Regions from separate parts of the Paenibacillus sp. CMM36 genome, predicted to be linked through region 1. Evidence: riboswitches for the same ligand, from Rfam matches in the RefSeq annotation. Region 1 holds a riboswitch; each other region holds the start of a gene.
The links. A riboswitch is a leader RNA that binds a small molecule or an ion and turns the genes downstream of it on or off. The one in region 1 is predicted to bind thiamine pyrophosphate.

Region 2: another riboswitch for thiamine pyrophosphate. It lies ahead of ACWA2B_RS19925 (ECF transporter S component); the one in region 1 lies ahead of ACWA2B_RS13830 (thiamine phosphate synthase).
Region 3: another riboswitch for thiamine pyrophosphate. It lies ahead of thiC (phosphomethylpyrimidine synthase ThiC); the one in region 1 lies ahead of ACWA2B_RS13830 (thiamine phosphate synthase).

What each region holds. Positions count from the first base shown of each region.
Region 1 covers NZ_JBSEDY010000006.1:151-10,554, reverse strand. The annotation lists gene pdhA (pyruvate dehydrogenase (acetyl-transferring) E1 component subunit alpha) at 1-319, opposite strand, end outside; gene ACWA2B_RS13875 (alpha/beta hydrolase) at 575-1,309, shown strand; gene ACWA2B_RS13870 (low molecular weight protein-tyrosine-phosphatase) at 1,454-1,918, opposite strand; gene ACWA2B_RS13865 (thiamine diphosphokinase) at 2,067-2,708, shown strand; gene ACWA2B_RS13860 (C40 family peptidase) at 2,988-3,485, shown strand; gene ACWA2B_RS13855 (response regulator transcription factor) at 3,552-4,244, opposite strand; gene ACWA2B_RS13850 (ThiF family adenylyltransferase) at 4,387-5,448, opposite strand; gene ACWA2B_RS13845 (thiazole synthase) at 5,445-6,212, opposite strand; gene thiS (sulfur carrier protein ThiS) at 6,215-6,418, opposite strand; gene thiO (glycine oxidase ThiO) at 6,415-7,563, opposite strand; gene ACWA2B_RS13830 (thiamine phosphate synthase) at 7,628-8,221, opposite strand; TPP riboswitch at 8,487-8,595, opposite strand; gene ACWA2B_RS13825 (ABC-F family ATP-binding cassette domain-containing protein) at 8,690-10,243, opposite strand.
Region 2 covers NZ_JBSEDY010000011.1:60,810-71,213, reverse strand. The annotation lists gene ACWA2B_RS19940 (3' terminal RNA ribose 2'-O-methyltransferase Hen1) at 1-527, shown strand, start outside; gene ACWA2B_RS19935 (polynucleotide kinase-phosphatase) at 524-3,133, shown strand; gene ACWA2B_RS19930 (TatD family hydrolase) at 3,154-3,951, shown strand; TPP riboswitch at 3,995-4,104, shown strand; gene ACWA2B_RS19925 (ECF transporter S component) at 4,355-4,951, shown strand; gene ACWA2B_RS19920 (ABC transporter ATP-binding protein) at 4,951-6,402, shown strand; gene ACWA2B_RS19915 (energy-coupling factor transporter transmembrane component T family protein) at 6,377-7,168, shown strand; gene ACWA2B_RS19910 (methionine ABC transporter ATP-binding protein) at 7,308-8,033, shown strand; gene ACWA2B_RS19905 (methionine ABC transporter permease) at 8,026-8,697, shown strand; gene ACWA2B_RS19900 (MetQ/NlpA family ABC transporter substrate-binding protein) at 8,900-9,757, shown strand; gene ACWA2B_RS19895 (hypothetical protein) at 10,103-10,404, shown strand, end outside.
Region 3 covers NZ_JBSEDY010000003.1:447,951-458,354, reverse strand. The annotation lists gene thiC (phosphomethylpyrimidine synthase ThiC) at 1-1,758, opposite strand, end outside; TPP riboswitch at 1,946-2,058, opposite strand; gene ACWA2B_RS09325 (IclR family transcriptional regulator) at 2,214-2,957, opposite strand; gene ACWA2B_RS09320 (alpha/beta hydrolase) at 3,258-4,295, shown strand; gene ACWA2B_RS09315 (Fe-Mn family superoxide dismutase) at 4,552-5,931, shown strand; gene ACWA2B_RS09310 (lipoate--protein ligase family protein) at 6,136-6,981, opposite strand; gene folE (GTP cyclohydrolase I FolE) at 7,144-7,737, opposite strand; gene ACWA2B_RS09300 (YneF family protein) at 7,792-8,046, opposite strand; gene queG (tRNA epoxyqueuosine(34) reductase QueG) at 8,154-9,902, opposite strand; gene rnhA (ribonuclease HI) at 9,998-10,404, opposite strand, start outside.

The sequences.
Region 1 (10,404 bases):
GCAGGCCATGCCAAACGATTTGCGGAATATCGCGGTAGCCTGGAGCAATAAAGTCTTCTTTTTGGAGCGCATATTCGCTACCAACCATGGTTGCTTCTTGTCCGGATACCGGAGCATAGAAACCGAGACGCCCTTGACGGCCTAAGTTAACGGCACGGTCATCCCAAGTACGTGTAAATACCATTCGATACATAATTTCTTTCAATTGATCATCTGTAAGTTTAGGCAACATATCTTTATTGATAATTTCACCATCCGGAGAAAGTACGGACAGCGCCTCAACTTCCTCTGTGTAAACTTCATAAGGAACCTTGCTCATTTTCTTCACCTCAACAAAAAAATTTGAATATCAAGTTCCGCTGTTATAGGATTATTATACACCTGTTATATCGCTCGCGTCAAAGATTTAGTTATTTTTTTTGAGTTTGTCACATTTTTGTGTGTGTAACAGGGTGTGTTTTTTACTGTAACAGCTTAGTACATGATTGAAATTTTAAACATCTATTGCAATCAGGGTAATCTTAACTTATTGTGATCCCGAATGCAAAATAATACCCAAGAAAGGTGACGAAAAATGACGGATTCTCGGTATTTAAAACGAACCATCCTTAAAGACGAAGTAGACAGCCGCTTTCTTGGCGAGACCAGAACTCTCCGGATTTATTTGCCGCCCGGCTATAATGAAATATTGAGCTACCCGGTCGTGTACTGTCAGGACGGAGAAGAATTTTTCAATTTTGGCCGCATTGCAACTCATGCCAACCGCCTCATTCTAGATGAGGGCGTCGAACCCTTCATTATTGTAGGTGTGGAAGTGAATACAAAAATTCGAACGCAGGAGTATGCTCCCTTTGGCAATCGTTTTGAGGCGTATACCGCCTGTTTTGCAGAAGAGATTATTCCCTATGTAGAGCAAAAGTATCCTATAAGAAAAGATGCAGCGTCCCGTATTTTGGCGGGGGATTCACTGGGAGGCAGTGTGTCTCTGCATTTGGCTTTGATGTATCCTCAGTTGTTCAACCGCATTATCAGCCTCTCAGGTGCTTACTATGAAGCTTCGCAGGAAATCATCGCCCGTGAGAAAGATCTGTCTCATTTGCGGGTGTGGATGACGGTTGGCCTTCAGGAAGATGCATTTGAGAGTGATACTGGCATTTACAACTTTGTAGAGCTTAACCGTCAATGCGCAGATTTGCTGCGCGAACGGAACGCTGAAGTTTCTTACCGTGAAAAGGATGGCAAACATTTGTGGGGCTTTTGGCAAAACGAGTTGCCTGACGCGCTAATGTATTTTTTGGATCGCGCCTGAGTAAAAATTCTCCCAGGTAACTAAAGGGAATGGAGCATTTGACCTACTAGGTCATAAAGCTCCTTTTTCTTTTTCATGATTTGGTTACGCTTTCAAAAATGTATAACGAAAAACGGCAATGATTGCCGTCATCTGTCGTTCACATTATAGCTTTTCTTCTACGATCTTGTCCAGCAAGGCGTCGCAACCTGCGTCCATTAATCGATAGGTCTCTTCAAAATTCCCTGTAAAATATGGGTCGGGTACTTCTCTTAATTTTTCTTGAGGGAGCAAATCCATAAATTTTAGAATATCTGCCTCCGCTCCACCTGCAATCTTTCGCATGTTTCGTTCATTAGAGTCATCCATGCACACAATATAATCAAACGCGTCAAAATCACGGCCCGTTATTTGCCGCGCCTGTATGCCTTGTTCGCTGATTCCATGCAGTTTAAGTTGCTTTAGTGTTCCCTCATGCGGAGGATTTCCGATGTGCCAGTCGCCTGTCCCGGCCGAGTCCACCCCGATTTCTGCACCCAATCCCCGTTCCTGCGCTTTATGTCTCAGTATTGCCTCCCCCATCGGAGAGCGGCAAATATTGCCCAAACACACAAACAAAACGTTAATCATTTCGTTCTCCTTCCTATTACACGTTACACTTCCTTTTTTCTGTTTCATTGTAGCCATGTCCTCTAAAATTGTGCAAGCCATATTTAACGCGGTATACTTAAAAACGATGGTATATATAGGATCGTATCAGAAAGAAAGGATGTTGATTATGACAAAAAAACGAGCGATTGTATTTTCAGGTGGTCGTCTTAATGAAGAAGATTTACATCAAATACTGCCCGATGATTTTATTATAGGTGCAGATAAAGGTGCTCTTTTCCTGATCGAGCACGGTGTTACACCACATATCTCTGTAGGAGATTTTGATTCAATCACACCAGAGGAAAAAGAAAAGGTAGAATCAGCAAGCCAACGTATGATTGCGTGCGATCCAGTACTTAAAGACTTAACAGATACTGAGCTTGCTTTAGAAATCGCTATGGACGAACAGGCAGATCAAGTACTGATGCTTGGTGTGACTGGCACCCGGATGGACCACACATTGGCTAATGTTCAAATATTGGTACGTGCAATGCAGCATCATATTAGCTGCGCTATTATGGACGCACATAATTATATTGAGCTCACCGGATCAACGCTTGAAATCCAACCTATGGGCTATACATATACATCGCTGCTTCCTATGACCGCCGAAGTAACTGGCATACAACTAGAAGGATTTATGTATCCGTTACATAATGCCACCCTCAAAATGGGACAATCACGTGCTGTCAGTAATAAGCTAACGGCTTCAAAAGGTACGATTTCCATCAAAAGCGGTCTGCTACTCGTTATTCAAAGCAAGGATTAATTATGACATTGTTGTAACCATTATATAAATTGTTTTTCACTCAAAACCCTTGATGAACAAGGATTTTTCCGTTTATAGAGATCAATGAATCGATATATTTTTTACAAATTGTAATTTTTAATCGTTTTTTAATAATCGCTGTGTAAGTCTTGTCCCTCAAGCATTTGAGAGTTCTTTTCCAACTATTAGGCGGCTTCAAAACTGTTATACTCAACGCTGTCAGTTAGTTAGCAACTCAGCAAAATATTGCACAAATCAATTTTTGGAGGTACTTACAACATGAATATGCAGAAAATCATAAAAAAGGTAATTATAGCAGGGGTCGCAGCCACGATCGGCTTTGGTACTTTTGCAATTGAGGGAACAAATACGGCACAAGCCGCCACTACGACTTCGGTAGGCCAAAAAGTGATTAACTACGGTGAAAAATATATGGGAACTCCTTATAAGTTTGGAGCTTCCACAAGCACTACACGTAATTTTGACTGTTCTTCTTTCATGAAGCACATATTCAAGAAATACGGAGTAAATTTGCCGCGTACTTCTGTTCAACAGTCTAAAGTTGGACATGCCGTATCCAAGTCCAATCTGAAAAAAGGGGACTTAGTTTTCTTTTCAAGCGGTAGTCGTGCTACAGGACGCAACATTACCCACGTAGCAGTCTATATGGGCGGGGGTAAAATTTTACACACTTACGGCGGACCTGGCGTGACCATCTCCGATTTGAACTCTGGCAACTGGAAAAGAACATACATTAAAGCACGCCGCGTGCTGTAGTATGAAACTCATTTTGAAATATGCGAGCCGGGACGAAAAGTTCCGGCTTTTTTTATATACCTAATACTATTCTGATACGGTTGGTGTTCTGAGTGAATAACCAATACCTCGTTCCGTACGGATCATTTTAAACTTATATCCCTTATCTACTTTAACCCTCAAATGTCTGATATAGACATCTACAACGTTCGTATCAACGATATAATCATGTTTCCAAACATCCTTCAGAATTTGCTGCCTGCTACAAACTTGGTTAAGATGTATCGCCAGATGAAGTAAAAGATCAAATTCCTTCGGAGTTAATTCCAGCTTTTGTCCCCCTCTGCTCACCAATCTGCTTGCATTGTCTATATGTAAATCACCCGCCTCGATTGCCCTTTTCACATCACGTTCAATACCAAAAATCCGCAATAAATTAGCCACTCTAGCCTGAAAAACTCTAGGATAAAAGGGCAGAACGATCACATCATGTGCTCCTTGTTCAAAACAGGAAACAATATGGTCCTCCTCATCTGATGAAGTCATTGCTAATAGCGGGACATGAGGATGGTATTGCTGCAATATGCGAAGTAAACCTTGCGAAACTGTCTGTTCATCTTTTATATTGAGCAGCAGCAAATCCACAGGATTATGGGCTACATAAGAGCTTGCATCCGTCGTATTGCTAACATGAACCACCTGATAACCTTCCTGCTCCAATGGACGAACAATTACGGGAGACGCTTCATTTACATCCACAAGCAAAATTAACGGGCTCACCTTTTCACCCACCTGGTTTGGACATAGCATTACATATTGGATACGAACAAGTTTGTGTTATAAGCCATTAAAGCATATTAATATTATTGTAACAAAAAAGCAGAAAATCATTCTCCAAAGAATGGCTTTCTGCTTTTATGGTTTAACCCAAATAGCGATGATACAGACTTCTTGCTTTTGCCACGTCCTTTGTCCCATGGATCAGCGCTCTGCCATCTGCAAAAACAACCAAGCGATGCTCGCTTGTACTAAAGGAAACCAAAAACGGATTTCGCTCTACTTTTCCTTCTCCCAAAGAAGCAAATCTATCTGCCGTTTCTGCAAGATTCAGATGGATCGGGTTTGCTGGTCTAATTTGAACGGTATCCCTACCGCACAAAACATCTGTTTTCTGCCGATGAGAGGCCGACAAATAGGGATACGTCGGTTGACTGCCGCAAGAAGGACAGTTCTCCTTTTTAACGCTATCTACCGCTATCGCTACGTACTCATTTTTCCACAAATCAAACGAAAGTAACTTTCCTCTCAAATCTTCCGGATATCCGCCAAGAAGTTTGAAAGCTTCCGTAGTTTGGTTAGCCGTGACCATCTGTACAGCCTGCGGAATAATCCCGGCGGTATCACAGGTTTCCCCACCAAACGGTATAGTTCCCAGCAGACAGTGAAGACAAGGCGTTTGACCCGGTAAAATGGTGTAGGTTACACCATAGCTGCCTACACATCCCCCATAAATCCAAGGTATCCGATGCTTTAGTGCCATGTCGTTCATAAGAAGTCGGGTATCGAAATTATCGGTTGCATCCATCAAGAGATCTACCCCTTGGATCAACTCTTCCAGCTCTTCCACCCCAACATCCAGTACATGTGCATGTATAACCGTTTCCGAATTAATATCCTTTAATCTTCGCTGAGCAGCTACTACTTTGGGATATCTTTGTGCAGCATCACTTTCCTGAAAAAGCTGCTGGCGCTGCAAATTGCTCCATTCCACATAATCCCGGTCTACGAGGCTCACTGTACCTACACCCCCGCGAACGAGCGTTTCCGCAATACCTGTACCTAACGCTCCGGCACCTATGATTAGTACGTGGGAAGAAGCAAGCCGACGTTGTCCTGTCGGTCCAAAGGGCGCGAATCTTTCCTGTCTGGAATAACGGTCACTTGAATGTGTTCCTCCTGCACCGGATTTGTCAGTTACCTTCATGCCTGAACCATACCTTCTATCGGACTGCTTGCTGAAGCGTAACGTTTTACAGGAATCATCCCCGCCTCAAAACCATATCTTCCAGCACGAACAGCCAGTTTCATGGCCTCTGCCATTTTTACCGGGTCCTTCGCTCCTGATACGGCTGTATTCAACAAAACAGCATCTGCCCCTAACTGCATCGCTATTGCCGCGTCACCGGGTGAGCGAATACCCGCATCGACAATAACCGGAACCTCCGCCTGTTCAATAATTAGACCTAATGAAAACGGATTAAGCAAACCATGTCCTGTACCAATCGGTGAAGCTCCAGGCATAACGGCATGTACTCCAAGCTCTTGTAGCCTCTTTGCTAGAATCACATCGTCCGATATGTAGGGCAGCACGATAAAGCCTTCTTCTAACAGCTTTTCACTAGCTTTCAACGTTTCAAATGGGTCCGGCAGCAGTGTCTTGCTATCCCCAATGACTTCCACCTTAATCATATCGCACAGGCCGGAGGCTTTTGCCAATTTGGCAATACGAATCGCCTCCTCTGCTGTTGTAGCCCCTGCTGTGTTGGGAAGAAGTGTATACCGGCTCAAATCCAGCATATCGAGAAAATGCTGCTTATCCCGTTCCTCCAAGTTCAATCTCCGTACAGCAAACGTCAATATTTCCGTCTCAGCAGCCTCTACGGCTTGGGATTGGATATCCAGATCAGAGAATTTTCCTGTTCCCAACAACAACCTCGAGGTAAAAGATGCTTTTCCAATGGTTAACATAATCAACCGCCTCCCACAAAATGTACAATCTCTAGGCAATCTCCATCTTTCAGTACCGCTTCATCATGATCTTCACGGGTCAATATATGCCGATTCAGCTCCACCACTACGGTTTTCACCTTTACATCAAGCTCATGTAGCAATTGATTCACATGAGTGATTCGATTAGAAAAGGTCAGGCTCTGGCCGTTAATCGTCAGCTTCATAAGCTTTTCTCCTTGAGGAGCTCAGAAGAAAAACTACTTATCCCAAGTTCTGCTGCACAAGCCCCATTAAGCATAGCTGCCATCGCACGCCCGGTAGCATCACTCAGCAGGACACCGTTACGATAATGCCCGACTGCAGCATATACGCCCTCGACCCCAGGAACAATGCCTATAAAAGGATGACCTGATACAGCCTGCGGACGTAAGCCCGCCCAAGCGCGTATAAAAGAAGCTTCACGGACGCGCGGCAGCCAGGCAGAGGCACGTGCCAGCAACCCCTCCAAGCCTCCTACGGTCACCTCTTCGTCATATTGATGTGGAAGGCTCGTTGCCCCAATCCAAAGCTCGTTATTCTGTTTAGGCACGAGGTAAATATCATCAGCATAAATGGTATATTCTAACGGGTGATCCTTCAAGGAGACCGCTACCGCTTCGCCCTTGACCGGATAAAGTGGATATTCAAACCCAACCTGCGCTAGCAATTTCATGCTATCCAAGCCTCCGGCAATAATGACCTGATCGCAGGAAAAAAAACCACTATCTGTACGGACACCGCAAATTCGACCATCCTGTATGACCAGTTGCTCTGCCTGTGTACCAGACCATACCGTTGCTCCCAGCACCGCAGCAGCACCTGCATAAGCACGGCAAAGCTGGACAGGAGCCACTTGTGTCTCCTTTGAACGATATATTGCCCCGATCGCTTGTTCATCCAAACCTGGAATTCGTCGGGCCAATTCTTTCGCATCCCACCAGATAGGACAATCACCCTCTCGCGTTTTAGCAGCTTTCCAGCGTTTTTGGCCTTCAGTCTCCGTACGGAAAGGGGTCACAAACCCTTCAGTACGGAATTCCACCGAAATACCTGACAAACGCTCTAGATCACAGACAAGCTCAGGGAATGCATCTCGACTTATGCGAGCAAATCGTGATAGCTCAGAGCCGGTGAACTCTTCACTTTCCGCTGCCAGCATTCCAACCGCTGCTCCTGAGGCTCCCTCACCCGGGATCAATCGTTCCAGCATAATCGTACTTCTTCCCTCCTTGGCCACATGATAAGCAATGGAACTGCCGATGACACCTCCACCTATGACCAAGCATTCAGCGTGTCCAATCACTCTTTCCTCTGTGTGTATCTTTAGCATTTGTTCCGTATCTCCTCTCCATAAACCCTTCTGCTTTCAGCTTGCCTCTACTCTCGTTTTCTCGCTACAGGCTGTGAACTACAAGGTCTGCCATTCGCCTATACTCCATTGCAGCTGCAACGGGCGACTCAGCCTCCCATATACCAGACATCACCGCAATTCCGCTTGCTCCGGCCCTATAAAGCTCCGGGATATGATGCGGTTGTATGCCGCCTAGCGCAATCACCGGAATGTTTGACAGTCTGCAAATATGTTCAAGCTGAGCTAAACCCCGCGGTACAATACCGGGCTTACAATGGGTCTCATATACGTGACCATAAAGTACATAGTCCGCTCCTGCCCGCTCAGCAATTTGCATCTCCTCCAAGGAATGTACAGACACTCCACAGCGTGTACCCTTTGGAAGTAGGCTTTTCACATCCACAACAGGTAATCCATTAGCTGGTAATTGAACGGCTCCGACCAAAGTAAGTAAAGCTACATCCACACGATCATTTACTACAATTTGTTGCAAAGGAACTTCCTGCTCCACCAGGCTGCGAGTCAAAGAAAGCAATGCAGAGGCACCATTCTGTTTTAAACGTGCGTGTACATAATGAACATACGGACAAATCACAGCAGCCACTTGGGCGGCTTGTGCAAAAGTGCCCTTTTCCATCGAAATTGCGTGTAATTCGATTTTGTCTTCACCTCACATTGGACTAAAGGATCTAAGCTTAGCCAGCCACGTCTACCAGCAGGAATGAAAGGGGATTATATGTGAATCGTCTACGGAAGCTCGAACTACTTAAAATGAACGAAACGCAAAAAAACCACTTCCCCAAGGAAGTGGTTTAACGAACGTCCAATAATCGAACGGACCATGATATCCGTATACGTGTATCGTCCCACGCACAAACAAAAATAAAGATGGTGTTGCCTTGTTTGTACGGCGCTCACTTCCCTACGCTGGCATAACCCAGATCAGGTGCAAAGGGTCCGAAATCCATTTATTCCGTCTCAGCCGCATGGGCGGCTCCCCTAGTGTGACTATTTTATTGTATAAGCTAAAGATAGCTTAGCATATTTTTCTAATTCTGCAAACCCCACTTCGTGTGAAATTTGCTGGAACTGGATTTAGCTGATTTTAGTTAACTTTACTTGACCACTCTTCCACATTCCACGTTTTGGTTACCCAATCCTCGTAAAAGTCCGGTTCGTGAGATACAAGCAATACGGTCCCTTTGTATTCCTTCAAAGCACGTTTCAGCTCATCCTTTGCTTTAACATCCAAGTGGTTGGTAGGCTCATCGAACAGTACCCAGTTGCTTTCACGCATTAACAGTTTGCAAAGACGGACTTTAGCCTGTTCTCCACCACTGAGCGCAGATAGCGGACGCGTGATATGCTCATTTTTCAAACCGCAACGCGCCAAATGCGCTCGTACTTCATGCTGGTTCAAATGCGGAAATTCATTCCACACATCGTCAATCGGTGTAATTTTCTCGGCCTTTACTTCCTGCTCAAAATAAGCGGGCTGCAAAAAATCACCTTGATAGGTTTTTCCACTGATTGGCGGAATTTTTCCCAATATGGTTTTGAGCAATGTCGATTTACCGACACCATTGTAGCCGACAATTGCAATCTTTTCGCCACGTTCAATCGTCATGGACATTTTAGGCAAAAGGGCATGTGTATAACCAATCTCAAAATCAATACCCTCAAATACCGTCTTTCCGCTTGCACGTGCCTCTTTGAATTGAAAGGTTGGTTTTGCGGCTTCTTCAGGCTTATCAATACGTTCGATCCGATCAAGCTGCTTTTCACGGCTCTTTGCTCGGCCTGATGTAGAGGCACGCGCTTTATTACGCTGAATAAAATCTTCCTGTTTCTTAATAAAATCCTGTTGCTTCTCATAAGCATCAATATGCTGGGCTTTGTTTAGATCCGCCATTTCGAGAAACTTTTCATAATTAGCTGAATAACGGGTCATCTTGGCAAATTCAAGATGATAAATAACATTAACGACCTGGTTCATAAATTCAGTATCATGTGAAATAAGAATAAAAGCATAAGGATAATCCTTCAAATAGCGCGTAAGCCATTCAATATGCTCTACATCCAAATAGTTGGTAGGTTCATCCAGCAACAGGACGTTCGGCTTTTCCAACAGCAACTTAGCAAGAAGAACCTTTGTCCGTTGCCCGCCGCTAAGTGCGGATACATCCCGATCCAGTCCTATGGCCGACAGACCTAGTCCATTCGCCATCTCTTCAACCTTTACATCAATGAGGTAAAAATCCCCCATATCCAGTTGCTCCTGAATTTCACCCATCTGTTCCAGCAACACTTCCAACTCATCAGGAGAAGCATCCCCCATTTTGTCAGTAATCTGCATCATTTCCTTTTCCAATTCCAACAAAGGAAGAAAAGCATCCTTCAATACATCACGTACCGTTTTGCCCGGTGTCAGCTTGGTATGCTGATCCAGATAGCCGTAACGCACACGTGGAGTCCATTCCACTTTACCCTCATCCTTAAGCAATTTTCCAGTGAGAATGTTCATGAGTGTCGATTTACCAACACCGTTAGCTCCTACCAAACCTACACGTTCCCCCGCAAGCAATCGAAAGGAAACATTTTTAAATAATGCGCGGTCCCCAAAGTTGTGGGATACATTTTCTACAGTCAATAAACTCATAAGCTGTTTTTGGCTCCTTATTGTCATCGGCATTGCCGACTGTTCTTATTTCATATGCATTTCGTTTCTCTCAAAGCTTTATTGTAGCACATTCTGCAACCATATCGGAATATTGAAAACAGTGAATTTTAAGGTTTTTTGGTATGGATCTGCCTAAAAAA
Region 2 (10,404 bases), on a different contig from region 1:
AAGGGAAGCTATCGGCTCGGATGGCCCGAATGACGGGCGTTGAAGAGATTTGGGCGGTGGAGCCGTCTGCGTATGCACAGTTGAGAGCCGTGGAGCGTTTTAACAAGCTGGAAAGGCATGCCGATGCGATCAGTCCTACACCCATGATGGGCTCTCTCTTTTATTATGATGAACAATTGCGGGGAAAAGATGTGATGATCCTATGTGAGGTCATTGAGCATGTGGATGAGCATCGTCTGAACCGGGTGATGAAGACGATTGTAACGGAGTATCAGCCGGGCGTGCTGATCGTGACGACTCCCAATCGTGAATATAATGAAGTGTATCGTATGAATCAGCAAGAGATGCGGCATGGCGATCACCGTTTTGAATGGAGTAGAAGCGAGTTTCAGGAACGATGTGAGCAGTGGATTGTGGAAGCTCCTTATTCGGTAGCGCTGAAGGGGATCGGAGAAGAGGTCGAAGGCTTTGGACAACCGACCCAAATGGCTATATTTACGCGCAGAAAGGAGCAGAAGGAAGCATGAGCAATTCATCCAAACGTACGATTCATTTACCGCATGCTGGACTGGTTGTGTTGGTGGGGGCCTCCAACAGTGGGAAAACCACATTATTAGACAAGCTGGTGAGCGAAGGGATTCTGCTGGAGACAGAAGTGGTATCCTCGGATCATTTTCGCAAGCTGGTCGGAGATACGGAATTTATAGACTGGAGTGGACTTCCAAGACTGGAATCGGACGTACTGTTCTATGAGTATCAGCAAATGTCAGCCAAGGCGTTTGAGGCGATGGATACGATTCTGGCTATGCGATGTCGCTTGAATAAGCTGACGGTTGTGGATGCCACCCATTTGTATGCTGAGGACCGTCAAAAATATGTACAGTTGGCAGCCAAGGCGCATGTTCCTGTAATGGCTTTGGTACTGGATGTATCCGAAGCTGTGCTGCTGGAACGTGATTTAGGCAGGGAGCATCCGCGTGGCCGCCAACGGGTCAAGCAGCAGGCACAGCTGTTAAAGCGGAACCTGCGTGGGATCCGTGAGGAAGGCTTTAACGCTTGCTATATCCTTAAGGATATAGAAGAAATGAATTTTGTTCGCCGTGCGCAGCCACTGTTTCATGAGATTGGCTCAGGTATTGACATCATTGGTGATATCCATGGGTGCTACCGTGAGATGCTGGAAGTGATAGAGCGGCTAGGATATACGGAAGATACGGAAGGACTATACCATCATCCAGATGGCAGAAGACTGGTATCTGTCGGGGATGTGATGAGCCGTGGCCCCAAATCGTTACAAGCGGTGCAGTTCTGGAAAAAGCACGTGGATGCTGGACTAGCGTATATGATTGACAGCAATCATGGCTGGAAAATCGGCCGTTACCTTGATGGAAGAAAGGTGACTCTCAGTCATGGGGATGAACGATTTGCAGAGGAACTGGCCCAGTATGAACAAAAAGCGGGCAAGGCAGCGGCGGAACAGCTTAGAAGCGAGTTAAGGGATTTTCTGCTACATGCACCCTCACATCTTATTTTTGGCAGGAATGGATTGCGACACGTGGTCGTGGCTCATGCGGGGATTAAGGATCATTTTATCGGCAAACAGTCGGCACGTATTTCTGATTATTGCCGTTATGGAGATACGGAAGGACAGGATGCAGACGGAAAACCAATCCGCAAAGATTGGTTCGTAGACCATGAATCGGGAGAAATAGTAGTATGGGGACATGATCCTAGACCGCAGCCTACCCTTGTGAATCAGACGGTGAATATTGATCAGGGTGTGGTATTTGGCGGTATGCTGACCGCTTATCGTTTTCCGGAAAAGGAATTTGTCAGCGTTCCGGCACATGAGAATTATGCGAATGATCCCGATAGCCCACTTGTCCGGTGGCAGAGAAAACGGTTTTCCCCGCCGAATTTACGCAAGCTCATCGCTGGTTACAGTGTACTGACGGAATCGTATGGCGAAGTGCGCGTTCAAGGAGAATCGGTCAAAACCGCTATAGATGCCGTGTCACATGTGACAGTACCGATAGAGGAACTGGTGTATATTCCACCGACCATGAGTCCTGCTCCAGCGGTGTCTGCAGAGGAAGGTTATCTGGAGCATCCGCGTGAAGCGCTGGCTTATTATCGCGGGCAAGGGGTACAAACGATGGTGGCTGAGAAAAAACATATGGGTAGCCGGGCTATTTTGCTATTATTCAAAAACGAACAGGCCGCTGTCGAGTATGTAGGCTACCCGACATTGGGCACGATCTACAGTCGGAGCGGGAGAGCTTTCTTTGAACAAAGCCTTGGGAAGCAAGTGCTGGAAAAGCTGAATGTGGATCTACGGACTGCCGGATATTTTGAACGGAACCAGACGGATTTTGTGTTGCTGGATGCGGAAATTGTACCGTGGAATCTCAAGGCTCGGGAATTGATTGCTGCACAGTATGCGCATGTGGGTGAAGCAGCTCTGCTGGATCGCAGTAAGCTGGTAGACAAGCTGAAGCAGGCGAAGGTTGCGGGCCGAGAGGTTGGAGACTGGTTGGAGGAAATGGAACAGAAGTACGCGAATGCCGTGACGTTTCAAGAGGCTTTTCAAAAATATTGCTGGGATGTGGACGGTCTGGATGAGATTCGTATCGCACCGTTTCATACGCTGGCACACAGCGGAAAGACTTTTTTCGACCATTCTCATATTTGGCATATGGAGCAAAACCGGGAGCTGGCTGGGCTGTCTTCCCTGTTTATGGAGACAGAGTATCGCGTGATCACGGACGAAGCAAGCGAGGAAGAGGTCATTCGTTGGTGGAACGAGATGACAGAGGATGGTCATGAGGGGATTGTGATCAAGCCGGAACGCTTTTTGATGAAAAATCGGGACAAGATGATTCAGCCTGCAATCAAGGTGAGAGGCCGGAAGTATTTGCACATCATTTACGGTATGGATTATCTTGCCCCTGAGAATTTAAAGCGTCTGAAGCAGCGTCGAACGAACAAAAAGGAGCGTCATGCCCTGATGGAAGGAGCGCTTGGTATGGAAGGCGTGGAACGTTTTGTCCGCAAGGATACGGTAGATCGTATTCATGAATGCGTCCTTGCCGCACTATCTCTGGAATCAGAGCCGATTGATCCAAGATTGTAGTTTGCGAGGGAGGGATTGAGATGGAAAGGGGTACACCGTTAATTGATATTGGTGTGAACTTGATGCATCGTTCGTTTCATGCAGATCGGGAACAGGTGGTAGAGAGAGCCGCGGCTGTAGGGATTTCACCGCTGATTATTACCGGGACCAGTGTCCGCAGCAGTCGGGAAGCTTCTCAGTATGCAGCGCGTTATCCGGGCAAGCTGTATGCGACAGCTGGCGTGCATCCCCATGATGCCAAAGACTGCAGTGCAGACACGATTCAGCAGCTCCGCCAGTTGGCGGGTCAGCCGCAGGTCGTATCCATAGGGGAATGCGGATTGGACTATAACCGTGATTTTTCGCCACGTGATGTGCAGCGCCGATGGTTTGTCGAGCAAATCCAACTGGCGGGTGAGCTGAAAATGCCGTTATTTCTGCATGAACGAGATGCACATGAGGACTTTGTCGCTATGCTTCGGGAGTATCAAGGGCTTGTCGATAAAGCGGTAGTGCATTGTTTTACCGGCACGGAACAGGAATTGCGTACGTATGTAGAAATGGGACTGTATATCGGAATCACCGGCTGGATTTGCGACGAACGGCGGGGGAAGCATCTGCGTGAACTGGTCAGAGATATTCCCTTGGACCGTCTGATGATTGAAACGGATGCTCCATTTTTGACCCCGCGTAATTTGCCTGTGAAGCCTAAAGAAGGGCGTAATGAGCCCATGTATCTCGCTCACATTGCTGCTACGATAGCCGAATGTACAGGTCGAAGCATGATGGAGATCGAAATCGCGACGACGGAAACGGCTAAACGTTTCTTCGGATTATAGGATTGTCAAAGCCATAGATGTGGTATATATTATAGTGAATTAAAAAGCATTGTCGGGAGCTTGAGAAAGTCAGGCTGAGAGGGTGGCCCTTGCCACTGACCGTGAAATCTGATCTGGGTAATGCCAGCGTAGAGAAACCAAGAACACTATACAGGAATGCCGCTTTTTTTTGCGGTTGTCGATAGATTCAATGTATGTCCTAGCATTTTACCTTGATCCTGACTTGGCTGGGTATCAGTGTAGTAGTTTAGACTACTGGTTATATAAGGCATATCGACGAATGATGTTTTGTATGGTGCTTCACCTTTTACTGCGCATAAAGCTTGCCTGGAGATTCAGCTCCAGACAAGCTTTTTTTCATGGCCAAGAGGCCAACTATAAGGAAAAAGGGGAGCACGCAATAATGAATACTGCTGTAAGAGCGTCCAAAGGGTTGAAACTGACGGATATTTTGGTCACGATTGTGATCGCTGTTGTGTTCGGGTTGATCTACAAAATATGGGGACCTGCCTATGATTTGATGAAACCATTGGGTCTACACGCCGAGCAACTGATGTATGGCATGTGGTTTATGGCAGGTACGTTTGCTTATCTCATCATTCGCAAGCCGGGTGTTGCGATTTTGGCAGAGGTGGCAGCGGCAACGGTCAGTGCTTTTTTGGGAAGCGAATGGGGTATGTCCACCTTGTACTATGGCCTGCTGCAAGGCTTGGGAGCGGAGCTGTTTTTTGCGGCTTTTCTGTATCGGAACGCAAACCTGTGGGTTGCTTCGCTAGCTGCGGCTGGGGCGGCTGTCACTTCTCTGATTTTAGACTTCAGCTACGGGTATATTGATCAGCTATCGACTTGGAACTATGTTTTGTATATTGGATTTCGGATGATTGGCAGTATTGTGATTGCCGGGGTATTCGCGTTCTATCTGGCTAAGGCATTGGAGGTAACCGGAGTCACGCGAAGTTTGAGGCCTGCAACGGAACAAGATTATAAGGGGCTGGATTGATGAGCCGGGCAACCGAAGATGTGGTGGCTTCGATCACCCGGCTACGGTTGAAATTCCCCGGTGAGCAAGAGCTGCTTTTTCACAATATGTCTTTGTCTGTCCGCAAGGGGGAAAAGCTGCTGCTACTGGGACCGAGTGGATGCGGTAAATCAACACTGCTCCAAGTGTTAAGCGGTCTGATTCCACGCACGATAGAAGTGCCTATGAAATGCGATGCTGCTGTAATCCCAAGTGTCTCAGGTATTGTATTTCAAGATCCTGATACGCAGTTCTGTATGTCATATGCAGATGAGGAACTGGCTTTTGTGTTGGAAAATAATCAGGTTCCCCGGGAGCAGATGCGATCCCGTATTCGCGAGCTGCTGATACAGGTGGGTCTATCGACGGATGATATACATATGCCCATTGGCAGCATGTCACAGGGAATGAAGCAGCGGCTGGCGATTGCGTCTGTGCTGGCTATGGAGCCAGAAGTGCTTTTTCTGGATGAGCCCACGGCTTTGTTGGACGAGGAAGGCACTACACAGGTGTGGGATACCATTCGCAACATTTCGGTAGACCAGACACTGGTGATTGTGGAGCATAAAATTAATGAAATTGTCCATGATGTGGATCGGATTGTGGTGCTTTCTGCTCAAGGGGAGATCATTGCAGATGGAAGGGCCCAAGAAGTATTTCATGTGCACCGGCAGGCATTGTCCGAGTACGGCGTGTGGTATCCGGGAGTATGGAATGAAGCGTCTTCGCCACGTTGGAGTGAAGCAGTGACGCAACAGAATGGTGCGGGGACTGATGTGCTGGAGCTGGAACATTTTAGCGGCCTCCGCGGTTTAAGTTCAGTGATTTATGTGGAGCATGCGCAGGTGAAGCCTGGCGACTGGATTGGCGTGGTTGGTGAAAACGGGGCTGGCAAAAGCTCGCTACTGCTCTCCATGATGCGCTTACTTCGCACACAGGGACGTTATAGCGTGCGCGGAATTGAGGCAGGCAGTACAGAACAACTGGCAGAGCGTATCGGGTTCGCGTTTCAAAATCCCGAGCTGCAATTTGTAGCGCATACCGTACGAAAGGAACTAGAGTATTCGTTACCCAAGAGCTTGTATACTGTTGAACAGTGCCGGGAACGGGTCGATCGGATGCTCGTACAGTTCGGACTGGAGCGGCTGGACGAGCGGCATCCGTATCAGCTTTCGTTAGGCCAAAAAAGGCGGTTGAGTATTGCTACGGCTATGATTCGTGAGCCGGAAGTGCTGCTGCTCGATGAACCGACCTTTGGGCAGGATGCGCGTAATACCTTTGTCATGCTGGATATGTTGGAGCAGCTGAGAGCGGCAGGCACGGCCATTGTGATGGTCACCCATGACCCGGAAATTGTCCGTCGATATTGTACCGATACATGGCGGATTCAGAAAGGGGAACTACAGTATGAACCTGTCCTTTCCCCATCATAAAACATGGCTGCATCGCGTGAATCCGGGCCTAAAGCTCGTGATGTTTTCCATCCTGTTTGTGGTCGTTATAGTCATTCATGATCCGAATGTCATGTTTAATGTTGCGTGTGCTATGCTGTTGCTGCTTGTCTGGTCAGGCCATCCATGGAAGAGGCTGCTGCTATACGGGTCTCCCTTTATATTGGTGTTTATTTCAACTTCAACGGGCATGATGATGTTCGGCAAAGGGGTGACGACCTGGTGGACATGGGGCTTGATCCATGTGACGCAGGAAAGCTTTTACCGAGGCATGCATCTGGGCTTTCGTGCGCTGAGTATGGCTGCGGTAGGTTTGTTGTTTGGTTTAACGACTCGTCCAGTGGACCTTTTTTATTCACTGATGCAGCAATGGAAGCTCCCTCCGAAGTATGCATACAGCTTTTTGGCAGCCATGCGGTTGATGCCTATGATGGTGGAGGAATTCCAGGCATTGAGACAAGCCCACCGTATTCGAGGTTTACATCAGCATGTGTCCAAATGGAATATGTATGCCACGCTTCGCAGGTATGCGATTCCGCTACTCGCTCAAAGTATTCGGCGTGCCCAGCGCATTGCTATTGCTATGGAAGCCAAGGGTTTTACCAATGAAACCAAGCGAACGTATTATTATGCGATCGGCTATTCGGCTATAGATATTGTATTCATATTCTATTTTGTCGTCATGCTTACGCTGGCTTGGGGACTTGGGATTTGCTTTCCTTATGTAGGGGTGTGGGATGTACGTTAATTGTTGTCAAAAGGCTTTGCCCGTTTTCTGCTCTGTGGTATATTAATGCAATGGGAATTGACGGCTCGTACAGACCCGCCTGGGCTGGCGGGCTTATTACATTTTCCCTGAGAAATGGATCATCAGGAGGCCAGGTTTCATGATTACGCTGCATCAGGTAAACAAGCATTATACCACCTCAAGCGGCCAATTTCATGCGGTTCAATCCGTGTCCCTTCAAGTGGAGAAGGGGGAAATCCACGGTATTATAGGTGCCAGCGGTGCCGGTAAGTCTACCTTGCTCCGGTTGATGAATGTATTGGAAAGGCCGGATGAGGGAAACGTGGTTGTGAACGGGGAAGATCTGACTCGCATGCCGGAAAAACGTCTCCGTGAAGCGCGGCGATCCATAGGGATGATTTTTCAGCATTATCATCTTGTTCACAATCGGACGGTCAGTGGAAATGTAGCAATGCCGTTGGAGCTGGCAGGTGTCGCGAAAAAAGAGAGAGCAGAACGTGTGCGCGAATGCCTGCAATTCGTCGGTTTAGCTGATAAAGCAGAACAGTATCCGGCACAATTGAGCGGAGGCCAAAAGCAACGTGTAGCGATAGCCAGAGCGCTGGCGAATCGACCTGCGGTGCTGCTGTGTGATGAGCCGACCTCGGCGCTTGATCCGCAGACGACCGCGGATATTCTGGGCGTGTTACGGGAGATCAACCGTGAACTGGGAGTTACCATTGTAATTGTAACGCACGATATGGACGTGGTACGCAACATTTGTACCCATGTATCAGAAATGCGGGATGGACAGCTGCTTTCCACGCAACGTGTAGCTGACGCTGCGGTAGGTTCAACAGCGAAAGCAGGTGAAGCTGATGAATGAAATGCTGAACATCATTGCGCAATATCAGTCTGAGATATGGAAAGCCATCGCAGAGACGTTTATTATGGTGGGGATTTCTATCGCAGCAGCTGTACTGTTAGGGCTTCCGGCAGGAACGATTTTGTATTTGTGCGGCAAAGGGCAAAAATATGAAAATCGACTGCTGTTCACCCTATTGAACAGTGTGGTCAATGTCATCCGCTCGTTCCCGTTTTTGCTGCTCGTCGTGTTTATGATTCCATTTACACGTCTGGTCGTAGGGACGGCGCTGGGTACGATGGCTGCTACGGTTCCCTTGTCAGTGGTGGCCATCGCCTATTATTCGAGGCTGGTGGAGCAATCATTGCTTGAGGTGCCGAAGGGTGTAATTGAAGCCGCTACTTCTATGGGGGCATCCACTCTTCAGCTTATCTTCAAATTTCTGTACGTGGAAGCTCGTTCTGGGCTTGTACTGGGTTTGACCACGTCCACCATTAGCTTCATCTCCTACTCCACGGTGATGGGCATTGTGGGTGGCGGCGGGGTAGGCGATTTTGCCATCCGCTACGGTTACCAGCGTTTTGAAACAGGCTTGATGGCGTTCACCATCGTCGTCATGATTATTTTCGTACAAACGATCCAGTTCACCGGAAGCACCATATCCCGCCGGATCGACAAGCGGTAAATGGTTTATGAATCTCTTCATTAACACTTGCACCGCCCACTATGGGAAATAAAAATGACTTTACAGTGCCTCCAAAGCGGAGCGGGCAGAATTGTTCTGGAGAAGCGTCAGCGATCGGAAGAACAATCTGCACGCGAAGCGGCTATGCTGTAACTCATTTTTATCTTCCCGATCACAACTAATTTTGGAGGTTCCACATCGAATGAGTCGGAAAAACAACATGAAAACGAACTTGAAATTACTTACACTATTTGCTGTCGTTATGCTACTGGTTGCCGGATGCGGTGGTCAAAAGCAGGCTGCACAAGAAACACAGTCCAAAGAAGCGACTTCCCAAAAAGAAGTGACCCTGAAAATAGCGACGCTCATCCCACCGATGACAGATGTGCTGGATATCGTGAAGCCGCTGCTTAAACAGGACGGAGTCAATCTGGAAATCGTCGTGCTTTCAGACAATATCCAACCGAACAACGCATTGGCAAGCCATGAAGTGGATGCTAACTTCTTTCAGCATGCTCCTTTTATGCAACAATATAATGAAAGCAACAAGTCTGATTTGGTAGCGATAAAACCAATTTACAACGCCATTTATGGTGCGTACTCCAAAAAATACAAGAACGTTAAAGACCTGCCCGAAGGTGCGACTATTGCCATTGCCAATGACCCGGCCAATACAGGACGTTCTTTGGTAATGATGGAGCAAAACGGTTTGATCAAGCTTAAAGAAGGTGTAGGCTATAATGCTACACAGGCTGATATTATTGAGAATAAGAAAAAGTTTGTGTTTAAAGAAGTGGATTTGTTGATGCTGGCGCGCTCACTGGATGATGTGGACATGGCTGCCATGTATCCCGCATATGCCAAGCCGCTCGGTCTGACACCGAAGAAGGACGCGCTGATTACCGAAAAAGACGATACGCACTTTGCCATTAATCTGGTAGCGCGTAAGGATAATGCAGATTCCGATGCCATTCAAAAGCTGGCAAAGCGAATGACCGGACCGGAAGTGCGTAAATTTTTTGAGGACAATTACAAGGATAGCGTTGTTCCAGCATTTTAATTAAATAAGTATTGAAACATTATTTATGATGATATTTGACCTGTATAATGGAGTGAAGTCTGTGAAGAGCAGATGGTCTCCCTTGTGCAGGTTTTTTTCTTTTTCATCCTTAATATGGATAAAATTCATCGAAATCAGGGTACAAAGTCTTATTTTTTAAGATTTTAGTGTATTACAGCATTATGAATTTTGGTCATAAAGGGTGATGGAGTAATGATAAGGAACCTATTAAAATAAATATACGAACAAACATTCGTTTTCGATTTCGTTAACGGTGTTTTAAATGGGTCAAAAAATTCAGCTGACAACGGGTCAAAAGCGTGAATAAAAAGGAAGGGGAACGACATGAAGCTGCTTGTAACTGTAAAAAGTCTGGGAAAACGCAAGCCCGCACTCGCACGACAGGAAATAGAACTGAGTCCTGCTCCAAAAACATTGCGAGATTTGATTACTGCAACCGTTGCTTTGAATGTTCAAAAGCTGCGGGATAAGCAGGAGAGTGTCGCGCTGATTCCATTCCTCACGGGAGAGGAAGTTGAGGCACAAGGCGAGATAGGCAAAGTAGGATTCGGTTCCGTATATAATGATGGTGTCCCGGATATTAAGGATGCTGTGAACACAGCGATGCAGGCTTTTGAAGATGGTTT
Region 3 (10,404 bases), on a different contig from region 1:
ATAGGCGCGAATGTCCTGCGTGATGCGCATACTACAAAATTTGGGGCCGCACATCGAGCAAAAATGTGCTTCCTTGGCTCCCTCTGCTGGTAGCGTTTCATCATGGTAGGACAAGGCCCGCTCGGGATCAAGCGACAGATTGAACTGATCCCGCCAGCGGAACTCAAAGCGTGCCTTGGACAAAGCATCATCCCGCTGCTGCGCCCGTGGATGGCCCTTCGCCAGATCGGCAGCATGTGCCGCAATTTTGTAGGTAATGACACCCTCACGGACATCATCCTTATTCGGAAGACCCAAATGCTCCTTAGGCGTAACATAGCACAGCATGGACGTCCCGAACCAACCGATCATCGCCGCCCCGATGGCTGAGGTAATATGATCATATCCGGGGGCAATATCCGTCGTGAGCGGTCCCAAGGTATAGAAAGGAGCTTCCTTACAAATCTCCATTTGCAAATCCACATTCTCTTTGATTTTATGCATAGGGACATGTCCCGGCCCCTCAATCATGACCTGAACATCATGCTTCCATGCGATTTGCGTTAGCTCGCCCAACGTTTCCAGCTCTGCAAACTGTGCTTCATCATTCGCATCATAGATACTACCTGGACGTAGACCATCCCCGAGAGAAAAGGCCACATCATAGGCTTTCATAATTTCGCAGATTTCTTCAAAATGTGTATACAAAAAATTCTCCTGATGGTGCGCAAGGCACCAGGCTGCCATGATCGACCCGCCACGGGACACAATTCCCGTCATTCTATTCGCCGTCATCGGTATATACCGCAGCAATACACCCGCATGAATTGTAAAATAGTCCACTCCCTGCTCCGCCTGCTCGATCAGCGTATCGCGATACAACTCCCACGTCAGCGCTTCTGCTTCGCCGTTCACCTTTTCAAGTGCCTGATACAGCGGCACAGTTCCAATCGGTACAGGAGAATTCCGAATGATCCATTCACGTGTGGTATGGATATTACGGCCTGTGGATAGGTCCATAACTGTATCCGAGCCCCAACGCACAGCCCAGGTCATTTTCTCCACTTCCTCCTCAATCGAGGAGGTAACCGCAGAATTACCAATGTTCGCATTGATCTTCACGTGAAAATGACGCCCAATGACCATCGGCTCACTTTCCGGGTGATTGATATTCGAAGGCAAAATGGCTCGTCCAGCCGCCAATTCCTGCCGTACAAACTCAGGCTCCACCCCTTCGCGGATCGCCGCAAATTCCATTTCGGGCGTAATGATCCCTTGCCGTGCATAATGCATTTGCGTCACTGTACGACCTTGCGAAGCACGAAGCGGACGGTTGGTCACGCCGGGAAATTCAACTGTCTCCCGTTTGGAGCCAGGTTTCAGTCCATTATCCTCCGGTTTGACGGCGCGTCCCTCGTAAGCCTCCACATCGCCCCGTTCCAGTGCCCAAGCTCGCCGTAATGGAGGCAGGCCCTGACGGATATCGACCTGATAGGCTTCGTCAGTCATGGGACCGCTCGTATCGTACACACGCAATGGCTCATGATGCTCCGTGCCCTGCGGCGTATGTGTAGGATGAAGAGCAATTTCCCGCTCTGGGACGGCAATGTCCGGCCGCGAGCCTTGAATATATACCTTACGGCTCCCTGGAAAGGGCGTTACCCCACTGGCTTGCTCCCCGTTTGTCTTCTCTACCCCAACTTCCCTTGTTCCTGCCAACCTTACTTCTGCTGATTTAAATTCTGTTCCTTTTGTTCCTTCTACTTCTGTCGGCTTCATTGTCCATTCCTCCTGTTTCGATGAAATGACACACCGATCCGGAACCATTCCCAGGGTGGCGCTGATCTATGCAAAAAAGCCGGTTCCCGAGGGAACCGGCTAATCTAACGAGGCAGCTATCCAGACCGTGCACATGTGGAATAATCCTATTCCAATGCGTCACCGTAGACAGCAGCTGCGTATACATTTCAATGGCCGATTACTTCCCTACGCTGGTATGATCCAGATCAGGTGCAAAGGGTCCGGAATCTTACACGATTCCATCTCAGCCCGGCATTACAGGCTCCCCCAGTAACTGCGATACTTCTATTCACATGAGGCGGACATAACAGACATCCCGCCATCCTTATCAGACTACTTCAAATTTATGGCTTTGGCAACCCTTCTAGGTTCCATTTAGCAAGAAGACGCTCCTCACCAAATCACTTTGCTTGCTTCAACTGCATTCATTCTTGTTACGGAAGCATAAGCCCCATTTCCTTCGCCGCTTCGATCAAAATCGGAGCAAAGTCATGTAGCGTCTCGGGTGCAAGCCGACTGACCGGACCGGATACAGATAAAGCCGCAGTGACCTGTCCCTTCCGGTTCACAATTGGTGCTGCCACAGCAGCGGCCCCTGGCTCCCGTTCTTCATAGCTGGTCGCATAGCCCTTCTCGCGAATGTCCTGCAGCTGGGCTTTATAGACCTCCGCGTCTACCGAGGGCGGCCATTCATTCCCGCTTAGCAGGGCTTCCAGCTCCTGCGGCGGCATAAAGGCAGCCAGCACCTTACTGGAGGCTCCTACAGCCAGCGGCATACGCGCACCCACAGGCGCAACCCTGCGGATCGCCTGATTGCTCTGCACGGCTTGTATGCGAATACGCATGCTGCCGTCCCGTAAGTACAAGCTGACCGTTTCGCCCAGACGGTCACGCAGTCCTTCCATTGCAGGCTGTAACAACACCGCCGGCTCGTCACTTTGGGACAAATGTGTGGATAGCTCCCAAATGCGGAAGCCAAGTCGATATTTTTCCGTTTCGGCATTCCGAACGACAAAGCCCCGATCCTCCAACGTAGTCAGCAGCCGATGAACCGTGCTTTTATGTAGACCAATTTTGGAGGCAATCTCCGTTAGGCCAAGATCCGAATCTGCGGTAAAACACAGCAATATATCAAGTGCACGCTCTACAGCGCGAACGGTTAATTTACGGTCTTCCATTCGTGAACCGCTCCTCTTGTATCCATATTCGTTTCACACTATGAAACATGGTTACATAAATTATATAGAATAGTCGCGGCTACTGTAAACCGATGTTTTTGTGACAACCATATTACAGAACGAGAACAAACATCGACAATTCTTTGCATCATTTTTACTTTTCCGGTTCAGGCGTTGACTTTGGATAACCCCCATCATACGATAATAGGTATCTATACGGATATACACTATCATTTTCAAGTGGAATTATACCTAAATTCTATTGAAACGAAGATCAATTTTATATAAGGAGGCTCTTACATGATTTCTACATCCCAGCGCAACTCTCAGCTACAGACCGCTGTTCAGGAGCCGTCCACCCCACTCTTTAATCCCCGTCTGCTGCGGTTCAAGCACGTTGTGATTGCTCTGCTGCTGTCGGTCGTTTTTTTTCTGTTGTTTTGTTTTATTGCCTTGCATGCTTACATCGCATGGGTACTTACGAATCCTACCGTCGCGCCGCTGTACTCTAATCCGATGCAGGCCAAAAACATGCCTTATGAGGAAGTCAGCTTCCCTGCCAAGGATGGTAGCCGCATGGTACAAGGCTGGTATATCCCGGCGGATCAATCGCGGAAAACGATTATTTTCAGCCATGGTTATGGAGCTAACCGCGAAGAAAGCTGGATTCCCATGTATGATCTGGCGCATTATGCCCACAGTTTGAACTTTAATGTGGTCATGTTCGATTATGGATTCGCGTCACAAAACAGCAAATCAGTCGCAACCGGAGGCAAAGCGGAATCCCAGCAGCTTCTCGGAGCGATCCAGCTTGCGAAGCAACGCGGCTCGTCGGAGATTATCGTATGGGGCTTCTCCATGGGGGCAGGAACCGCTCTTCAGGCGGGCTTGCAAACCAAGGATGTGGACGCAATGATTTTGGACAGCACTTTCCTGTTGGAGCCGGATACGCTGTACCATAACATTCACAATCAAATTAACCTGCCAAGACATCCGTCTTTGGAAATTCTGGAGTTGCTGTTTCCAGTCTTGAACGGCACCAGCTTGCATCAGATTCCATATCAGGAGGTTAAAAAGGAAAACTATCCGTTCCCGATCATGTTTGTGCATGGTACACAGGATGAAAAGGCTCCTTATCCTATTGCGGAAAAGCTCGCTGCCAATCAAACCAACCCACTTTCCAGTGTATGGATTGTCAAAAACGGAATACATGAGCTTATTTTCAGAGAGCATCCCCGTGAATATCTACGGCGGGTATCGACGTTTCTAAGCAGTGTACAGGAGCTGGAGGACAAGAAAACGATCGCTGATGCCCACAAACAAACGACTACAAAGTAAAGAATTATTTTTCAAAAAAACTGTATTTAATTCTTCACCTTGAAGAAGCCTGCCTACGGACACTAACCCGTGCCGTAGCTGGGCTTCTTTTTCGTTTACCATGGTATTCTTGTTCTACGTAACAGATGTGACCAAATTAAGCGAGTTCATAGACATATTCCCGATAGGACAGCGAATATACTGGGTACGTATGCATCCAGGGCAGATCTGCCAGATCCGCCGGATAGCCATAGTGGGATACGGGAGGTATAAAACGATGCTGAGTACTTATGGGTCTTTCCTGCCCTTACGTGTGCTGGAGGAAATTCGGCATTGGAAGCAGCAGGAAAGTTGGCATGTGGAAGTGATTAAATCCGCTACCGAGGGACTGGAGCCTACTTATGTACGGCTGCTGGATGATTGGCGGACTGTATTCGAACAGACGGAACGCACCGCCATAGAGTTGCTTGAAGAGCAACGGAGCGCACTTGATCCGGCAGATCAGGCGTGGCATCAGGAATGGAAACAGCTGTCGGCTGCCCCACAAGCACATACACACGAATTCACTGAACCTCCAAAACAGTCAAGGGGATTAGACGCATCATCATCTGTAAAGATGCCATCGTCAGAGTCAGCATTAAACGCTCAGCCTGACTCACAAGAATTAAATCGTCGATTGGACGATTTGCTACAAACCGCAAACCGCCAGTCACAGGAGTATGTACGGCAGCTCGGTCTGCTGAGCGAGCACAGTCATGCATTGCGTCAGCAGCCAAAATCCGCTGGAGTTGTATTACACGCGGCACATGAAAGCCAATATTTCCTGATCTCGACAACCCCCTTTCAAGAACCTGGCTCCATCGCAAGGGCTGCTGGGTTGTATCATGTAGCGACAGAGGGTGAGAATTACCCAGAGGAAGCGTTTCGAGAACGTCAGGCAGGCATAAGGGGAGAAGGCACATGGACGACTAAAGGCGTCAAATCCAGCCAGGCTCAACCTTCGGCAACGGAAAAAACCTCAATCGGCCGGTCGGTTCCTATTGGAGGACATCGACTCCCACCGCTCCCTTACCCCTATAATGCGCTTGAACCGTATATTGATGAAAAAACGATGCGCATTCACCATGACAAGCATCATTTGAGCTATGTGAATGACCTGAATAAAGCGGAAAAGAAGCTGGAAGAAGCCCGAAAAACAGGTAATTTTGATCTCGTAAAACATTGGGAACGCGAACTGGCATTCAACGGCGCAGGCCATTATCTGCATACTCTTTTTTGGACGATCATGAGTCCTCAAGGCGGTGGAAACCCAAGCGGACCGCTGGCTGAACAGATTAAAAAAGATTTTGGCAGCTACGATGCATTCAAAAAACAATTCAGTTCGGCAGCCGAAAAGGTCGAGGGTGGCGGCTGGGCGATCCTGGTATGGAGTCCGCGCGCGGGACGGCTTGAAATTTTGCAGGCCGAAAAGCACCAGAATCTGACTCAATGGGAGTCCATTCCGCTGCTGGCGATAGATGTGTGGGAACACGCATATTACTTAAAGCATCAAAACGAGCGCAACAAATACATTGAGGATTGGTGGCATGTCGTTAACTGGCCTGAAGTGGAAGCACGCTACGATCAAGCCTCCAAGCTGAGATGGCAACCCTTCTAGAGGTTGTTCAAAAAGTCGTCTTTCCATAACGAAGCTATTCAAGAAGCGGATTCGACGTCGAATCTTGAATTCAGCCGGGCCTTCCGTTGCTCACGTAGATCTGTCTACGCTCCGCTACTCAGTCCCTAGCTTCATCCAACTTTCTCGGTCCTGAAAAGCCGACTTTTTGAACACGCACTAATAGGCTTCTAAGCTAAAGACAAACTACACCTGCAAATCGTATAGCTCTCTGAGCGCTGCCATTTGTTCGGTCCATCCTTCCGGTTGTACCAGCCAGCTATCGGCAGGTGAAATGGCTGTCTGGCTCTCGACGACACGGCGCAAAGATGCCGTGTACGCCTCAACAGACGGCACTCCAGCCAGCTCTGCCAGGCTACCCATCGTTGCTGGATTCACCCGGGGGTAATCCTGCTGCTGCACGCCTGTCGAAGTATCTCCGGCTGCCTCTGTATAGAATTGCTGTACCGCCTGTGCACGCTCTGCACCGCTGCCCTCAATCATCACGAAGGCTGTGATGATATACGCCTTGGCTTGACGTCGCTGTGCAATGCCGCAAAACTTGCGGCCCCGGACGCTGACATCGTAATCCCCGGGACAGAAGGACCCGGGGATTTCTCCGGTCTGCGCCTCGCCAGACCACGGAACCAGCGCATCGGCAATTAGCGCTGCCATGAGCCGAAAATCTTCATGCAGGCTGATGGCCCGCTGTGGATTCGGCAGGATCAAGGACAGGTTCAGCACCCCCCTGTCCAGCATGACGGCTGCTCCACCTGAGGGGCGTACGCATACCGAAGTTCCCGCGTTGCGCACTCGCTCCATCGCTTGTGGGGCGTAAGAGAGCCTGCGGTCCCGGTGACCGATCACAAGCGCTGACGGATGCCGCCAAAGATGCAAAATGGGTGCAGCTCCTTTCCCTACTTGCCGACAGGCCAGCTCCTCCCAAGCCAGCGGAGACAAAACGTCCTCCTGAGTGTCCGCAAGTGGTGCTTCAAACCACTGCAACTCAGGCAAAGCTGTTGTTTTTTCTGTTGATCTATGTACATTCTCCATACGTTATCCCCTATCTATAAAAATAACTGTTATCCATAGGCTAATCGTAATTTTAAGGCGGCTATCCCGTCGTTTATATCTGATGTTAACAAAAAAAGGTGGCTACGCCTATGCGTAAACCACCCTTTTTTGTTCATCACATAAACGTCTTGCGATGTTCGATCAATCCTTAAGCAGCGACAGAAACTCTGCGCGCTGCGCTGCATCATCACGAAACGTACCGCGTACCGCAGACGTTACTGTTTTGCTACCAGGCTTTTTGACACCTCTTGCACACATGCACAGGTGCTCGCCTTCTACGACTACCATAACCCCGTGAGCGGAGACCGCTTCATTTAAAATATCAGCGATCTGTGAAGTAATACGCTCCTGTACCTGCAATCGGCGGGTCACTGCCTCTACCAGGCGTGCAAGCTTGCTCAATCCTACAATTTTGCCGCTGGGTACATAGCCGATATGCACTTTTCCGAAGAAAGGAGCCATATGGTGCTCACACTGGCTGTAATAGACGATGTCCTTCACGATCACAAGCTCCTCGTGATTCTCGTCAAATGTCACACCCAGCGCATCCCGGGGATCAACCTCATAACCCGCAAATATTTCCTCATACATGCGCGCAACGCGTGCCGGTGTTTCCAACAACCCTTCACGCTTGGGGTCCTCACCGATCAGTTGTAAAATCTGCTCCACATGGTACTCGATTTTATCCCGGTTATCCGCAGCTTTGCGGTTAATATAATCTTTTACGCCAGCCACAGTAATCCTCCTCTATGCAGCAACCTCATGCGGCATCCGTACTCACGTTGCTCATTATTTCCGACGGCCCTGATTTTTACGCGGACCAGGCTGATTTTTGGAGAACTGTTGGTTCTTCATCATCTGCTGGGCTTTTTGCATTTGTTTCCCATTCAGGTTGTAACCCATCTGTTTAGCCATTTTTTGCAGCGTTTCAGGGTCGTTTTGCATCTTCTCAAGCTGTTTACGAAGATAATAAGCACCGATGAAAAATCCCCCAACCAAACCAGCAATCAGGGTAATAATCGGAATGACAATATTCCACACCACGAAGTCGTCACCTCTGTATATTTATATGAAACATCTTGAATTACACACGAACCTATCATAGCAAAACATGGGACAGCTAGCAAATCACTTTTTGCAAACATATGTCCTTATTGTTTCTCCAAATCCAGCAACTTCGTCTTGACTGGCAAGCCTCCAGCATAACCGACCAAACTTCCGTTAGCACCCGATACTCGGTGACATGGAAACAGAATGGGTAACGGATTTTTGTTATTGGCTCCACCCACAGCACGTACTGCCTTGGCTCGTCCGATCGATTCCGCAATATCTTTGTAGGACACACTTTGTCCGTACGGAATATTTTGCAGTGCACGCCACACCTGCTCTTGAAAAGGAGTCCCTCTCAAATCATAAGCTATACTAAATTCCCGCCGTTCTCCGGCAAAATACTCACGCAGTTGGTCCGCAGCTTCGCGCAGCTTTTCCGGCTCCTGCACATAGACATATTCCCCAATCCATGTTCGGGCCCATTGCTGAAGCAGTGCTTCCTTCGCATGAAAAACGCCATAGTCTATTCGGCACAGCCCCCGATCCGTAGCGCACAGCGTTAACGTGCCCACAGGTGTCTCCATCTCATCATAATAAATGGTGGTTGGACTCTGTGAATCCCCGGCCGTTACTTCTGATTTTGATAATTCAGATGCCTTTAGCTCTTCTGCCTGCTCTTGTTCCTCTAGCTTGGAATGCGCCTGTGCGATCATTTCGCGTACTTGCTCATGTTGTTCCTTCTCTGATGCTTGCTTGATCGCTGTCATAGCGTTTTCCCCTCCTATTCGACTCAAAGCCCACGCCGCCGTGCCTCGCAGCTCGGGACGCGGATCATCCAATAAAACCTCCGTCAATTTGGGCACCGCGCTAACATCCTTGAAATTGCCAAGACCAATGACTGCATTGCGTTGAATCGGCTTCTTCCCCCGCCAGGCCGCCGCACTTTGACCAAATCGGTCTTTAAATTCGCGATTGCTCAAATCCAATAACGGCAGCAGCAACGGCTTCACAATTTCAGGATCGGGTGTAAGCTCGGGATGGTGATCCCAGTTGAGACCCCGATTTTTAGGGCATACCATTTGGCAGGTATCACATCCATACAGCCGATTCCCTATCTTCCGCATAAACTCCTCATCCAGAAAGCCCTTCGTTTGCGTCAAAAAGGACACACACCGTTGGGCATTCAGCTGTCCAGGACCCACAAGCGCGCCCGTAGGACAGGCGTCCAAACATTTGGTACACTCGCCGCACCCCTCCGTTACCGGTTCATCTGGCTGGAAAGGAATGTTCGTCAACAGCTCACCTAGATAGATCCATGAACCCAGCGTCGGTGAAATCATCATCGTATTTTTGCCGCTAAAGCCAATCCCTGCCCGTTCCGCAACGGCTCGATCCGACAGTTCTCCGGTATCCACCATGTTTTTCATAATGGCATCAGGCACCCGCTCGCTTATAAAAGCCTCAAGCTTTTCCATCGCTTCGCGCAATACCAGATGATAATCTTTGCCCCAGGCTGAACGCGCCAAAATACCACGGTACTTGCCCTTGTCCGACTTCGGTGGGTCCTTCATTTTGGAAGGATACGCCACTGCAATAGCAATCAGAGATGCAGGCTGTGAGCCATACAGCTCCGGGTAGATCCGCTTATCAATATCTGGCTCCTCAAAGCCGGATTCATAGCCTTTCGCACGATGCTCTTCCAATATAGCTTTCAGAGACAGAAAGGGGTCGGCGGATGCGAACCCGATGGAGTCGATACCCAGCCCTGGAGCCGCCTCAATAATTTCCTGCTTGAGCGAAGCCCAAGTCGAAGCGGTTCCGGCAGCCGCCTGAGTCAATCCGCGTTGCATCCGATACTCACCTCTCTTCCACTTTTTATCATTACAGATATGAGGATTTGCAAAATTCTCATATCTCAAATTTCAACAGAAAATAGCAGCAGATGCTACCGTAAATTTTTAACAGCACTGGTCGCCAGAAAATCACAGCGATTATTCAGTTCGTTGTCACTGTGCCCCTTAACCTTCACATATTCAACCTCATGCTTACCCATCAGTTCCCACAGCTCTTCCCATAATTCCTTATTCTCCACTGGCTGATTTTTACTGTTGCGCCAGCCATTACGAAGCCAGTTCTTAATCCAGCCCTGTTTGAAGCAATTGACGACATAGGCAGAGTCACTGTGTACTTTCACATGGCAAGGCTCCTTGAGCAGCTTCAGTGCTTCAATCACGGACTTAATCTCCATACGGTTGTTTGTCGTCATTTTCTCGGCACCTGACAGCTCCTTACGATGCTCCCCATACAGCAGAACGATCCCCCAGCCCCCAGGACCCGGATTTCCCGAACAAG